3 regions of the Azospirillum mesophilum genome follow, and region 2 is predicted to be linked to each of the others. Evidence: predicted binding sites of a transcription regulator. Region 2 holds the regulator's gene; each other region holds the start of a gene.
The links. Region 2 encodes LexA, which represses DNA repair genes until DNA is damaged. Its sites were predicted from a motif close to ATGTTCTANTTTGGTTC; they were not measured.

Region 1: ACSVC7_RS14100 (putative DNA modification/repair radical SAM protein) is a predicted target of LexA. The motif match lies at 1,152-1,168, and genes of this name have one in related genera.
Region 3: ACSVC7_RS01605 (Y-family DNA polymerase) is a predicted target of LexA. The motif match lies at 1,653-1,669, and genes of this name have one in related genera.

What each region holds. Positions count from the first base shown of each region.
Region 1 is NZ_JBPXMQ020000012.1:166,126-170,775, forward strand. Features, by position in the region: gene ACSVC7_RS14095 (tetratricopeptide repeat protein) at 1-1,004, shown strand, start outside; gene ACSVC7_RS14100 (putative DNA modification/repair radical SAM protein) at 1,177-2,406, shown strand; gene ACSVC7_RS14105 (UdgX family uracil-DNA binding protein) at 2,403-3,836, shown strand; gene ACSVC7_RS14110 (GntR family transcriptional regulator) at 3,826-4,650, opposite strand, start outside.
Region 2 is NZ_JBPXMQ020000007.1:129,845-134,494, reverse strand. Features, by position in the region: gene trpC (indole-3-glycerol phosphate synthase TrpC) at 1-197, shown strand, start outside; gene moaC (cyclic pyranopterin monophosphate synthase MoaC) at 231-710, shown strand; gene ACSVC7_RS10190 (molybdopterin molybdotransferase MoeA) at 707-1,939, shown strand; gene lexA (transcriptional repressor LexA) at 2,067-2,765, shown strand; gene ACSVC7_RS10180 (ComEC/Rec2 family competence protein) at 2,778-4,650, opposite strand, start outside.
Region 3 is NZ_JBPXMQ020000001.1:333,537-338,186, forward strand. Features, by position in the region: gene ACSVC7_RS01605 (Y-family DNA polymerase) at 1-1,630, opposite strand, end outside; gene ACSVC7_RS01610 (hypothetical protein) at 1,748-2,266, shown strand; gene ACSVC7_RS01615 (HupE/UreJ family protein) at 2,354-2,929, shown strand; gene ACSVC7_RS01620 (TAXI family TRAP transporter solute-binding subunit) at 3,006-4,112, shown strand; gene ACSVC7_RS01625 (glutathione S-transferase family protein) at 4,163-4,650, opposite strand, start outside.

The DNA.
Region 1 (4,650 bases), on a different contig from region 2:
CGGAGGCGGAGGCCGGATTCCGCCGCATCCTCGACATGGATCCCGACAACCCGTCGGCGCGCTTCAACCTGTCGCTGGCGCTGCTCAAGGCCGGGCGGCTGCGCGAGGCGTGGGACCATTACGAGGCGCGCTGGAAGGTCGGGGAAATCCCCGTGCCCAAGGCTCCCGGCCGCCAATGGAACGGCGAGCCGCTGGAGGGCCGGACCATCCTGCTGCACGCGGAGCAGGGGCACGGCGACGTGCTGCATTTCGTGCGCTACGCGCCGCTGGTGGCGCAGCGCGGCGGCCGGGTCCGGCTGGCCGTGCACAGTGGGCTGCGGCGGCTGATGGAGCGGATTCCGGGGCTGCTGTCGGTGCACAACCTGAACGACCCGGTGCCGGTCACCGACCTGCACTGCCCGCTGCTGAGCCTGCCGCGCGCTTTCGGCACCGGGCTGGACGACATTCCGGCGGCGATGCCCTACCTGACCGCCGATCCGGCGGAGGCGGAACGCTGGCGCGCGCGCCTGCCGGCCGACGGGCGGCTGAAGGTCGGGCTGGTCTGGTCGGGCGATCCCCGGCCGCACAGCCCCAAGGCCAACGCTGTGGACCGGCGGCGCAGCCTGACACTGGCGGCGCTGGCCCCGCTCGCCGCGGTGAAGGACGTCGTCTTCGTCAACCTGCAAAAGGGCTCCGCCGCCGTTCAGGCCAAGGAGCCGCCGCCCGGCCTGGAAATACTGGACTGGATGGACGAGGTCGGCGACTTCGCCGACACCGCCGCTCTGGTCGCCGGGCTGGATCTGGTGATCACGGTGGACACCTCCGTCGCGCATCTGGCCGGGGCGCTGGGGCGGCCGGTGTGGGTGCTGTCGCGCTTCGGCGGCTGCTGGCGCTGGCTGACCGATCGTGACGACAGCCCGTGGTACCCGACCATGCGGCTGTTCCACCAGCCGGCGCCGGGCGCCTGGGAACCGGCCGTTGTCCAACTGGCGGCGGCGCTGGCGGCCTTCCCGGAGGGCGCCTGACGACAGGCGGCGGCTCCCTTCCCGGCCCGCAACCCCGCGCACCGGCGAAGGGCGTGGTGGTGGACACCGGGACGGAAACGCTCGCCCACCACATCACCTCACCACATGCGATTGTCCTGATCGTTCGCTTGCCTTCGTCCCAAAACGGAACATAATAGGAACGAAGAGGTGAATGAGGATTGGCTCCGTGGACGACGCGCTGCTTGAGAAGCTCGGCATTCTGGCCGATGCGGCGAAATACGACGCTTCCTGCGCATCCTCGGGCGCCAGGGGGCGCAAGGGCGGGGCGGCGGGGATCGGCTCCACGACGGGGAGCGGGATTTGCCACGCCTACACACCGGACGGGCGGTGCGTCTCGCTGCTCAAGATCCTGCTGACCAATTATTGCCTGTTCGACTGCGCCTACTGCATCAACCGCCGCTCCTCCAACGTGCGGCGGGCTCGGTTCAGCGTGGCGGAGGTGGTGGCCCTCACGCTCGGCTTCTACAAGCGCAACTGCATCGAGGGGCTGTTCCTGTCGTCGGGCATCATCCGGTCCCCGGACCACACGATGGAGCAGATGATGCTGGTGGCCCGCAAGCTGCGGCGGGACCACGGCTTCGCCGGCTACATCCACCTCAAGACCATCCCCGAGGCCAGCCCCTGGCTGATCGAGCAGGCCGGTCTGTGGGCCGACCGGCTGTCGATCAACCTGGAACTTCCGTCCGACGGCAGCCTGGAAAAGCTCGCCCCGGAAAAGGACGGGCGGTCGATCAAGGCGGTCATGGGGCAGGTGCGCGAGCGCATCGCCGAAGCCAGGGAGGAGCGGCGGCGCTTCTCCCCCGGCGGGCAGAGCACGCAGCTGATCGTCGGGGCGGATGAGGCGACCGATGGGGCCGTGCTGCGGACCAGCGACACGCTCTACCAGCGCTACGGCCTGCGCCGGGTCTACTATTCGGCCTTCAGCCCGATCCCGGAGGCCAGCGCCGTCCTGCCCGCCAAGCCGCCGCCGCTCCAGCGGGAGAACCGGCTGTATCAGGCCGACTGGCTGCTCCGCTACTACGGCTTCACGGTCGAGGAGATCGTGGCGGGCGGGGAGGGCGGGATGCTCGACCTCGGCGTCGATCCGAAGCTGGCCTGGGCGCTGAAGAACCGCGACCGCTTCCCGGTGGACGTGAACCGCGCCGACCGCGAGCTGCTGCTGCGCGTTCCCGGCCTCGGCGCGCGGGCCGTCGACAAGATCCTGGCGGCGCGGCGCCACACGCGGCTGCGGCTGGAGGATGTGGCCCGCCTGTCCGCCGGGACCAAGCGGGCGCGGCCCTTCCTGATCACCGCCGACCACCATCCGGGCGGGCTGACCGACCGGCTGGACCTGCGCCGGCGCCTCGTCGCCCCGCCGCAGCAATTGAGCCTGTTCGGATGATCCGGCACCGCGTCGATCTGGAGGAGGGGGCCGACCTCGCCGGATTCCGCCGGGCGGTGCGCGGCCTGATCGCCGCCGATGCGCCGCCCGACGCGGTGCTGTGGAGCGCGGGCGGCGCGCCGTCCCTGTTCGGGGACAGCGCCGATCCCGCGTTCGACGCGGCGCCGCCGGTGGCCCTGCCGCGCCCGGTGGGGGAGCTGGTGCAGGCGGTGGTCTGCCATCGCGAGCCGGAACGCTATGCGCTGCTCTACCGGATGGTCTGGCGGGTGCTGCATGGCGAGCGCGGGCTGCTCGACCAGCACGCCGACCCGCTCGTCCACCGGCTGGTGCTGCTGCACAAGGCGGTGCGCCGCGACATCCACAAGATGCACGCCTTCCTGCGCTTCCGGGAGGTGAGGGACGGCGCCGGCGCGGAACGCTACGTCGCCTTCTTCAGGCCCGACCATCACATCGTCGAAGCCGCCGCCCCCTTCTTCGTCGAGCGGTTCGAGAGCATGGTCTGGTCGATCCTGACGCCGGACGGCTCCCTGCACTGGGACCGGCGGGCGCTGACGGTCGGGCCGCCGGCGACGCTGCCCCAGATGCTGGACGGGGGGCTGGACGAGGACGGATTCCAGGCGGGCTGGCGCCGCTATTACGAGAGCACCTTCAACCCGGCGCGGGTCAACCCGGCCGCCATGCGGGCGGAGATGCCCCGGAAATACTGGGCCAACCTGCCGGAGGCGGCGGCCATCCCGCAACTCATCCGCACGGCACCCGACCGTGTCCGCGCCATGATCGGGCGCGAGCCCGTTCCCTCCACCCGCCGCACCCCGGACCGGGCGCTGGCCGCCATGGCGGCGCAGAAGCCGGCCTCGCTGGCCGAGCTCAACGCCATCATCCGCCGGTCGGAACCGCTGGTCCCCGGCGCCACCCAGGCCGTGCTGGGGGAGGGGCCGGAAGGCGCCGCCATCGCCTTCGTCGGCGAGCAGCCCGGCGACCAGGAGGACCGGCAGGGCCGCCCCTTCGTCGGCCCGGCCGGACAGCTGCTGACCCGCGCGCTGGACGAGGCCGGGATCGACCGCGGCCACGCCTACCTCACCAACGCCGTGAAGCATTTCAAGTTCGAACAGCGCGGCAAGCGCCGCATCCACCAGTCGCCGACGGCCGGCGAAGTGAAGCATTACCGCTGGTGGCTGCTGGAGGAGCTGGGGTTCGTGAAGCCCCGCCTCGTCGTGGCGCTGGGCTCCACCGCGGCGCTGGCCTTGTCGGGGCGGAGCCTGTCCGTGCTGCGCGACCGGGGTCCGGCCCGGTTCGGCGACTGGGAGGGCTTCGTCACCGTCCATCCCTCCCACCCGCTCCGCCTGACGGAGGGGGAGGAGGCGCGCCGCGCCTACGCGGACTTCGTCGCCGACCTGCGGCGGGTGCGGGATATGGCGCCTACACTTTGAGGGTGAGGCGGTAGGTGTAGACGTCCCCCCGGAACAGCCCTTCCACATACTCGATCATGCGCTTGTCGTCGGTGTAGCTGCGCCGCTTGATGAGCAGGCAGGCGACCGGCTCGGTGAAGTCGAAGACCTCGCATTCTTGGGGGGAGGGCAGGGTCGCCTCGATGGTCTGGTCGCAATGCGTCAGCGGCACGCCGCAGCGTTCGCTGAGACAGGCGTAGACCGACTTGGACAGGTCGCCGTTCGGCAGGTCCGGCGCGGCGCTGAGGTCGTACCAGGCCGTCTCCAGCGACATCGGGATGCCGTCGCCGCGGCGCACCCGCACCAGCTTCAGGAAGCGCGCCGTGGAGGGCAGCCCGAAGATGGACGCGATGGAACGGTCGCAGACCGTCCGCTGCTCCAGAATGTCGGCGGACGGCGTGCGGCCCAGTTCCCGCATTTCCTCCGTGAAGCCCTTCAGCCGGTCCATGCCGGTGTCCACGCGCGGGCTGCCGGTCCGGACGATGAAGCCCAGCCGCCCATGCGCGCTGATCAGGTTCCGGTGGCGCAGCATGTGGTAGGCGCGCTGCACCGTGGCCCGGCTGACGCCGAGACTTTCGGCCAGTTGACGCTCGGCCGGGAGAGTCGTACCAGCGGAGAGGGAGCCGCCTTCGATCAGCGCCAGCAATTGCTCCTCAAGCTGCTGATACATCGGCCGCGCCGTGTCGTCGCGCAGATGCAGCAGGGAGGACAGCGACGGCTTGGCCTCCCGCCCGGACCCGCTTTCGGCCGCGGGCTTGCCGGTTCCACCGTTCCCGGTGGGCAACTGTTGCCGCTG
Region 2 (4,650 bases):
TGGACATCGCAACGACGGAGGAGCTGGCGCGCCATGTCCCGACCGACCGCATGCTGGTGGCGGAGAGCGGGCTCTACACCCCCGCCGATCTGTCGCGCATGGCTGCCGTCGGCGCCCGCTGCTTCCTGGTCGGCGAGTCGCTGATGCGCCAGGAGGACGTGACCGCCGCCACCCGCGCCCTTCTCGCCCCCGCCTGACCCTTCCCCGCCTGATCCTTCCCTGGAGGCCCTATGACCGGCTTCACGCATTTCGATTCCGAGGGGCGCGCCGTGATGGTGGACGTCTCCGACAAGGCGGAGACGGAGCGCACGGCGACCGCGCGCGGCTCCGTCATCATGCAGCCGGAGACGCTGAAGCTGATCCTGGAGGGCGGGGTCAAGAAGGGCGACGTGCTGTCGGTGGCGCGGCTGGCCGGCATCATGGGGGCCAAGCGCACGCCGGACCTGATCCCGCTGTGCCACCCGCTGGCGCTCACCTCGGTCAAGGTGGACCTGACCTGCGACCCCGACCGCAACGCCGTGGACATCACCGCCACCTGCAAGCTGAAGGGCCAGACGGGCGTGGAGATGGAGGCGCTGACCGCCGTGTCCATCGCCGCCCTGACCGTCTACGACATGTGCAAGGCGGTGGACAAGGGCATGACCATCACCGACGTGCGCCTTGTCCACAAGGCCGGCGGCAAGAGCGGCGAGTGGGGAGCCGCCCCGTGATTTCGGCCGCTATGATTTCAGTCGGGGAGGCCCGCGCGTGCGTCCTCGCCGCCTTCTCGCCCCTGCCGGCGGAGACGGTGGCGTTGCCCGACGCGCTGGGCCGCGTGCTTGCCGAACCGCTCGTCGCCCGCCTGACCCAGCCGCCCTTCGCGGCCTCCTCCATGGACGGATGGGCCGTCCGCGCCGCCGACATTGCAACGGCGGAGGCCGGCGCGCCGGTCACCCTGCGCCGCGTTGGCGAGGCCTCCGCCGGCCACGCCTTCACCGGAACGGTCGGGCCGGGCGAGGTCGCGCGCATCTTCACCGGAGCCCCCCTGCCCGCCGGTGCCGATGCCGTGGTCATGCAGGAGGACACCGAGACCGAGGATGATCGCGTGCGGATCGGGCGCGCGGTGCCCGCCGGCCGTTTCGTGCGCCCCGCTGGGCTGGACTTCTCCGTCGGCGAGGAGCTTCTGCCGAAGGGCCGGCTGATCACCGCGCGCGATGTGGCGCTGGCGGCCTGCGCGAACGTGCCGTGGCTGCGCGTGCACCGGCGCCCGCGCGTCGCGGTGCTGGCCACCGGCGACGAGATCGCGCTTCCCGGCGAGCCGCTGGGGCCGAGCCAGATCGTCAGTTCCAACGCGCTCGGCCTCTGCGCGCTGGTCGCGACTCAGGGCGGCATCGCGCACAATCTCGGCATCGCCAAGGACGACCCGGCAAGCCTCGCCGCCATGGCGGCCGGCGCGGCGGGCTGCGACCTGCTGGTGACGACGGGCGGCGCGTCCCAGGGCGATTACGATTTCGTGCGGAACGTCCTGGGCGGCCTCAGCCTCGCGTTCACCGCCGTCGCCATGAAGCCGGGCAAAGCGATGATGTTCGGCACGGGCGGTGCGGTGCCGCTGCTCGGCCTGCCCGGCAACCCGGTGTCCACGGGCGTGGCCGCCGTCCTGTTCCTGCAGCCGATCCTGCGCGTTCTTCAGGGACTGCCGACCGACGACGCTCCCCAATGGGCAAGACTTGACGCGCCCTTGAAGGCCAACGATTCGCGCGAAGACTTCGTGCGCGCCGCCCTGACCCTGGATTCCTGCGGGGACGCGGTCGCGACGCCTTTCCCGCGCCAGGACAACGCCATGATGTCGCGCCTCGCCAAGGCCGACTGCCTGATCCGGCGCCCGCCCAACGCCCCGGCGGCAGAGCCCGGCGACCGCGTTCCGGTCATCCCACTCTCGGGCGGTGTACTCTCTCTGTAAAAGATGCCGCGGAATTGTGTTGGGCCACGTCTTCCGGGGCTTGACGGCGGTTGGGAACCAAACTAGAACAGAGTGGAACGTTTTACTTTTGTTCCATGTCCAGTGCGGCACCGGCCGGGAGGCACAAATGCTCACGCGCAAGCAGCATGAATTGCTGCTTTTCATCCACGAGCGGCTTGGTCAGGGCGGTGTGTCCCCCTCCTTCGACGAGATGAAGGACGCGCTCGGCCTCAAGTCGAAGTCCGGCATCCACCGCCTGATCACGGGCCTGGAGGAACGCGGCTTTATCCGCCGCCTGCCCCACCGCGCCCGCGCGCTGGAGGTACTGCGCTTGCCGGAGGGGCTGGAGGCCGGCCGCGGCCGGCCCCCGCGCGCCAAGTTCCAGCCGAACGTCATCAAGGGCGACTTCGCCTTCGCCGGCCGCGAGGCGAACCCCGCGTCGGAAACGGTGCAACTCCCGCTCTACGGCCGCATCGCCGCCGGCACGCCCATCGAGGCGTTGCGCGACAACTCGGCCTACGTGGACATTCCCGCCGCCATGCTCAGCACGGGCGACCACTACGCGCTGGAGGTTGCCGGTGACTCGATGGTCGAGGCGGGCATCCTCGACCACGACACGGTGATCATCCAACGCTGCGACGGGGCTGAGAACGGCTCCATCGTCGTGGCCCTGGTGGACGAAGCCGAAGTGACGCTCAAGCGGCTGCGCCGCAAGGGCAACACCATCGCCCTGGAACCCGCCAACGCCGCCTACGAGACCCGCATCTTCGGTGCCGACCGGGTGCGCGTCCAGGGCCGTCTCGTCGGGCTGGTTCGGAAGTACTGAGACTACGGACGATCAACGCGGCATCGTCCACGGGCGGTCGCCGCGTACGTCCCGGACGCTCTGCACGCGTACGCCCTTCATGGAGACGTACAGCGCCTGCGCTCCCTCGCGGCGCAGGCGCCAGCGGTCGATGACCAGCGGCGCCCGGCACCCACGCGCCGGTTCGGCGATGATCACCGCGTCGGCGAGGGTGCAGTCCTCCGGCAAGGCGTCCGGCGTGCGCAGCAGAGCGATGGTCCGGCCGTTCAGCCGGTAAACGCATCCCAACACGTCGCAACGCAGCCGCCCGTCGAGGCTGACGCCCTCCGGCGGCCAAACATCCGCCGGCCCCTCGCGCCCGTCCCGCCGCAACCAGGTTTCCGCCGCGCGTCCGTCGGCCTTGGCCGACAGGCTGAGATGTCCCTCCGCCGTGCGGACGGCCATCACCGTTCCGTCGCCGGTGACCAGGATGTCCGGTCGAGGAGTCAGCGCCGGCGACAACATTCCGGCCATTATCGGCACGAGGCCGAGCATCCTCCAACGCCCGCTCCAGATCACCAGCCACAGGCCGCCGCCCGTCACCGCCCCGATGCCCCAACCGGGCATGGCCGGGATGAGGATGGCGGCTCCGGGTAGGGCTGCGGTGACCTCCGCCGTCCAGATCACCAGCCGGTCGCCCCAGTTCATCGCGATCAGCGCCGGCGCCTCCAGCCCGAAGGGCATCAGCAGATAGGCCATCAGGCTCCATGGCATGACCCAGACGGAGGTCACGGGAATGGCAACCATGTTCGACAGCACGCCGTAGAAAGCCACCTGCTGGAAGTGGAACAGCGAATACGGTGTCGTCGCGAGCGTCGCGATCACGCTGGTGAAGGCAATGCCGGCCAGATGCAGTAGACCCTGGAGGAGCCATCCCGCCCCCTTTCGCCACCGAACCAGCACCGGATTCGCGACCTCGAAGACGGCGATCAGCGCCACCACGGCCGCGAAGGACATCTGGAAGCTGGGGCCGAGCATGCCTTCCGGTTCCATCAGGACGGTAACGATCCCGGCGAAGGCGACCAGCCGCATGCTGAGCGGTGATCGGTCGGCGATCACCGCCCCCATGATCAGCCCGGTCATCAGCACCGACCGCACCGTCGGCACGGGCGCCCCGACCAGCATCGTGTAGGCCATGGCGGAGACGATGCCGAACGCCGCCGCGATCTTTTTGATCGGCCAGCGCAGCGCGATCCAGGGCACCAGCGCCAGCAGGGCACGCACGACCCAGAAGACGATGCCGGCCGCGATGCCCACATGCAGGCCGGAGATGGACAGCAGGTGCGCGAGGCCGCTGTTGCGGAAGGCGTCCATGACCGGTTCCGGGATCGCCACCTCCTCCCCATTCAGCAGGGCGGCGGTGACGCTGGCTTCCACCGGGTCGGGAATGGCGCGCTGCACCCGCTCCGCGATCACCGCGCGCGCCCGGTCGAAGGCGACCGTAACGACGTCCCAACCGGACACCGGCGGCGCGTTCAGAACCTCCGGCGTGCCCAGCACGAATCCCACCGCGCCGAAGCCCTGGAAGAAGGCCCGGCGTTGGAAGTCGAAGGCGCCCGGTTCCGGCGGTGGTGCCGGCGGATGGAGGACCGCGCGCATCCGGACCACGGTCCCGGCCTCCGGCGGCACGAACTTCGCCGGCAGCCGGAGTCGCGCCTTGGCCGGAGTCGCCTCCGGCTTCAGCTTGTCGACCGACAAATCGCCGACGAGCATGCGCGCGCCAGCCGGCTGCCGCTCCACCGACAGGACGCGCCCGGTGACCATGGCCGGTCCCACGTCGCGCGTCAGGATGGGGGCGGCGACCATCGCGGTGCGGGTCTGCGCCACGGCGAAGCCCAGCGCGACGCTCAGCAGCGCCACGGACCCT
Region 3 (4,650 bases), on a different contig from region 2:
CGAAGAACCCATGCAGGAACCACAGGGCCTTCACGCCGGGCTGATAAAGCCCCTGGCGGAAGACCCAGAAGCGGCGGCCGTCCGCGTCCTCCACGCGGTAATAGTCGCGGGACTCTCCTTCTCGGCGCCACCATTCGGCCTCGATGCGCTCCGGGCCGTCGGCGTGGCTGATGCGGTGGAGGACGCCGCGCCAGCGGAACATGGCCGGCGGGTCGTCGGGGACGGGGGCGACGGCCTCGATGGGCTCCGGCGGGGCGAGCAGCCGCACCGGGCGCGGCCGGTCGGCCGGCCACAGGCGGTCCCCCAGGCGATCCCCCAGGCGATCCCCCAGGCGATCATTGGCGGCGACGCTCGGCAAGGCCGGCGCCGGAGCCACGCTGCGCTCCGGCAGCCAACTGGCGCGCGGGACGAGCCGCAGCACGGCGCGCTCCCCCAGCCGGTTGCCGAGCCGGTCCACCAGCTCCCCCAACTCCGACTCGTCGCCCGCCGAGCCGTCCAAAGCGGCCTGCACGGCGCCCAGCGGCCCGGCCTCGGCGGCGGACAGGACCATGACCTCGATGCCGGGGCCGGGCTCGATGCGCTCCAGCTTCTGCGCGAACAGGCGCATCAGGGCGCCCGCGTCGCGCACCGGGCGGCTGGTGCCGATGGCGAGCGTCTGGGGCGGGTCCTCCAGCCGGCGGTCCACCCGGTGGGTTTCCAGCACCAGCCGGCGCGCGCCCTCCCCGGTCGCCTCCAGCCCGGCGCAGAGTGCGTCCAGCAGGTGCCGCACGGCGCGGGCGATGGCCTCGGCGGTGGAAATCGGCTCGGGCAGGGCGAGGCGGACGCTGTGCGGCGGCACGGGCAGACGCGGCGACACCGGCTCGTCCAGATGCCCCAAGGCTTGGTCGAGCCGCCGAGCGGCCTCCCGCCCGAAGCGGGTGGCGAGCGTGGCGCGGGGGATGGCGTGCAAGTCCCCGATCCGCCGCAGCCCGACCGCAGCCAGACCCTGGACGGTGGCGGTGGGCAGGCGCAGCGCGGCGATGGGGAGGGGGGCGAGGGTGGCTCCTCCTTTCTTTACCCTCTCCCCTCTGGGGAGAGGGGAGGGTGAGGGGGTTGCGCGTGGTGGTACGTCCGGCGAGAGCGCAACCCCCTCACCCCAACCCTCTCCCCAGAGGGGAGAGGGAGAAAACCGCGCCAACCCCCAGGCCGCGGCCGGCGTATCCGCCAGCGCCGCCCGCGACTCGAACCCTCCGGCCCTCAGCCGTGCCGTCAGGTCGGCCACCAGCGCCCGCTCCCCGCCGAACAGGTGGGCGCAGCCGGTGATGTCCAGCACCACGCCGTCGGCGCCGTCCGGGGCTGTCCAGGGGGTGTAGCGCGTGCACCAACCCGCGATCCGCTCCAGCAGCCGGGCGTCCGACTCGGGCTCGGCGTCGAAGACGGTCAGGGCGGGCTCGACGGCGCGGGCGTCGGCCAGGGTCATGCCCGGCAGCACCCCGGCCTCTTCCGCCGCGCGGTTCACGGCCACCACGCCCAACCGCCCGCGCTCGGCCAGAATGGCCGCCAGTGGGCGGTCCCGCAGGTCGGGGCAGCGGCGCGCGCGGGCGTCGGTGGGCAGCCGCGGCAGCCAAAGAGACAGGATTCGCCGCGCCATGCCCATGCCTTCCCTCCGATCCGAACAAATCAGGAACATAATAGCGACAAACAACAGCGGAGGGGAGTCCCAGAGGAGGTGCTTGTCCCGGTGCTTCGGGAGGACGACATTCATAGGATGAAACCGAATCCGATCAGCGTCGCCGCCGCGCTGCTGCTCACCGCCTGCGCGACGGAGTTCCGGGACGAGACGCCCGGCCAAGCCCAGTCCTTGCCGCCGGTCCGCACCCAGACCTACACGCCGGGCGGGGCGCCCCCGTCCGCGTCCGGGGCGGGGCTGAAGACGTGGCGGCAGCTTCAGGAGGAGGCCAACGCCCGGCCGTCCCCCTCGGCACAGGCCCCCTCCCAACGGATGTCGCAGCTTCAGGAGCAGGGCCAAAGGCAGCCGCCGGTGCGGCGCCGGGGCAGTTCGTCCCCGCCGCCCGCGCCTGCCGAGCAGATGGCTGTGCCGTCGCTGCCGCCTCCGCCCTCGACCCAGGCGCAGACCGACCGCTTCAAATACGATCTGATGAGCCCCGAGGTGGACCGCCTGCGCACGGAGGACGCCATGGGCCGGCTCGAACCGCTCCAGCAGCGCGAGTTGTTCCGCAAGGAGCAGGACCTGCGCCAGTACGGCACCGGCCCCCGGGGGTTCTGAAGACGCGTCCCCCGATCAAGGTCACTTGACCCCGCCCGCGCCCTCCCGCCATACCGGGGCGACGGTGCGCGAAAGGGGTACGGGGGCATGGCAGTGTTTGGGGCGGCGTTTCGGGCGGTCCTTCTGGCGGCTCTGATGGTCGGGCTATCGGCGGCGCCCGCGCTGGCGCGGATGACGGTCACCGGGCCGTTCGGCACCGGCCTGACCGAGCCGGTGTGGGTGCTCCAGCATCTTCTGGCCTTCCTCGCCATCGGAATGTGGGCCGGGCAGAACGGCGGTCCCGCCGTGTGGCAGCTTCCGGTCTCCGCCCTGACGGCGGTGCTGGCCGCCGGGCTCGCCGCGCAGCTCGACCTGCGCTTGCCCTACGCGGCCCAGGGGCTGGCGGTGTCGCTGATCGTGGTCGGCGCGCTGGTCGCCACCGCCCTGCGGGCGCCGGTGGCGCTGGCGGTGCTGGTCGTTGCGGCGGCGGCCGTCTTCCACGGCTACATCCACATGGGCGGCGCCCTGTTCTGGGGCGGATTCGCGGCGGGCGTTCTTCTGGTGACCAGCGCGGGGCTTGGCCTGTCGGCGGTGCTGGGGCAGGCGGTGTCGGCGCGCGCGGCCCAGGTGTGTGGCGGTGCGGTAGCACTCGCCGGCGTTCTTGACCTTGCGGGCGTGATTTAACCGCTTGCGCCTTGAAAACGGACAAGTGCAGGTATTCTTGTAGGGATGTTTCCCAAAAAGAAAGGTGGAGCCGCCGGTGCCGCGCGCAGGAGCCAAAGCCCGCCTTGACCACAACCCGCCCGCTTCCAGCCCGCCGGGCTTCAGCCGCCGTCGCCTGCTGGCCGGCGCGGCCGGCGCGGCGCTGCTCGGCGCTGTCCCGCAACGGTTGATTGCGCAGGAGATCCGTTATTTCCGCATCGGCACCGGCACCACGTCCGGCACCTATTTCCCGGTCGGCGGGCTGATCGCCAACGCCATCTCCAACCCGCCGGGCTCGCGCCCCTGCGACCGTGGGGGAAGCTGCGGCGTGCCGGGCCTGATCGCGGTGGCGCAGGCCACGCTCGGCTCCGTGGAGAACATCGAGCTGCTGCGCGCCAACGGGGTGGAAGCCGGGATGGCCCAGGCCGACGTCGCCTACGGCGCCTACACCGGCACCGGCCCCTTCAAGGGCAAGCCGCCCTTCGAGGCGCTGCGCTCCATCGGCATGCTGTACGCGGAGGCGGTCCAACTCGTCGTGCGCGCCGACGGCGACCTGCACACGGTGGCCGACCTGAGGGGCAAGGCGGTGTCGCTGGGCGAGGAGGGCTCCGGCGTGCTCGTCGAGGCGCGGGCGATCCTCGCCGGCTTCGACCTGAAGGAGGAGGAGTTGAAGGCCGTCTACGTCAAGCCCGGCACGGCGGCCGACCGGCTGGCGAAGGGCGAGCTGGACGCCTTCTTCATGGTCGGCGGTTTCCCGGTCTCCGCGGTCAGCGACGTGGCGGGGCGCGTGCCGATCCGACTGCTCCCGCTGGACGGCGCCATGGCCGACCGCCTGCGCGCCCAACAGCGCTTCTACATGACCGAGGTGATCCCGGCGGAGACCTACCCCGGCGTCCCGGAAACCATCACGCTGGCGGTGGGGGCGGAGATGGTGGTCCGCGCCGACCAGGACGCCGAGCTGATCCACGGCGTCACCAAGGCGCTGTGGCACGAGAACACGCGCCGCCTGCTGATCGAGGGCCACCCGAAGGGGCGCAGCTTCGACCCGACGAAGGCGGTCGCCAACGTCTCGGTCCCGCTGCACCCCGGTGCCGAGCGCTACTACCGCGAGGCCGGCCTGATCGGCGACGCCGCCAACGAACCGGCCGCCGGGCAAAATCCTTGAGAATCGCAGGTTGGGTTGCGCTCGCGCTTAACCCAACCTGCGGCTCTCAATCAGAACTCGATGGTCCAGGGCTCCGCCTTGGCGGCGGCGGTCCATTCCTTCATGGGGGCGAGGCCCAGCACCGCCTGCGCATAGGCCTGGCAGACCGGGTCCAGCTCGACGCCATAGGTCATGAGGCGCGTCACCACCGGCGCGTACATGGCGTCGGCGATGGAGAAGCGGCCGAACAGGAAGGGGCCGCCCTGGCCGAACCGCTCGCGCGTCCCGCGCCAGATCGCGGTGACGCGGGCGATGTCGGCCTCGCTGTCCGGGTTGCGGCCCTGGCCGGGGCGCATGGTCTTCAGGTCCATGGACATGTGGGTGCGCAGGCCCATGAAGCCCGAATGCATCTCCGCCGACACGGAGCGCGCGACCGCGCGGGCGTGGGCGTCCTCGGGCCAGAGCGCCGCCTCGGGGAACAGCTCCGCCAGATATTCGCAGATCGCCAGCGAGTCCCAGACCACCCGGTCGCCGTGCCGCAGGACGGGCACCCGGCCCG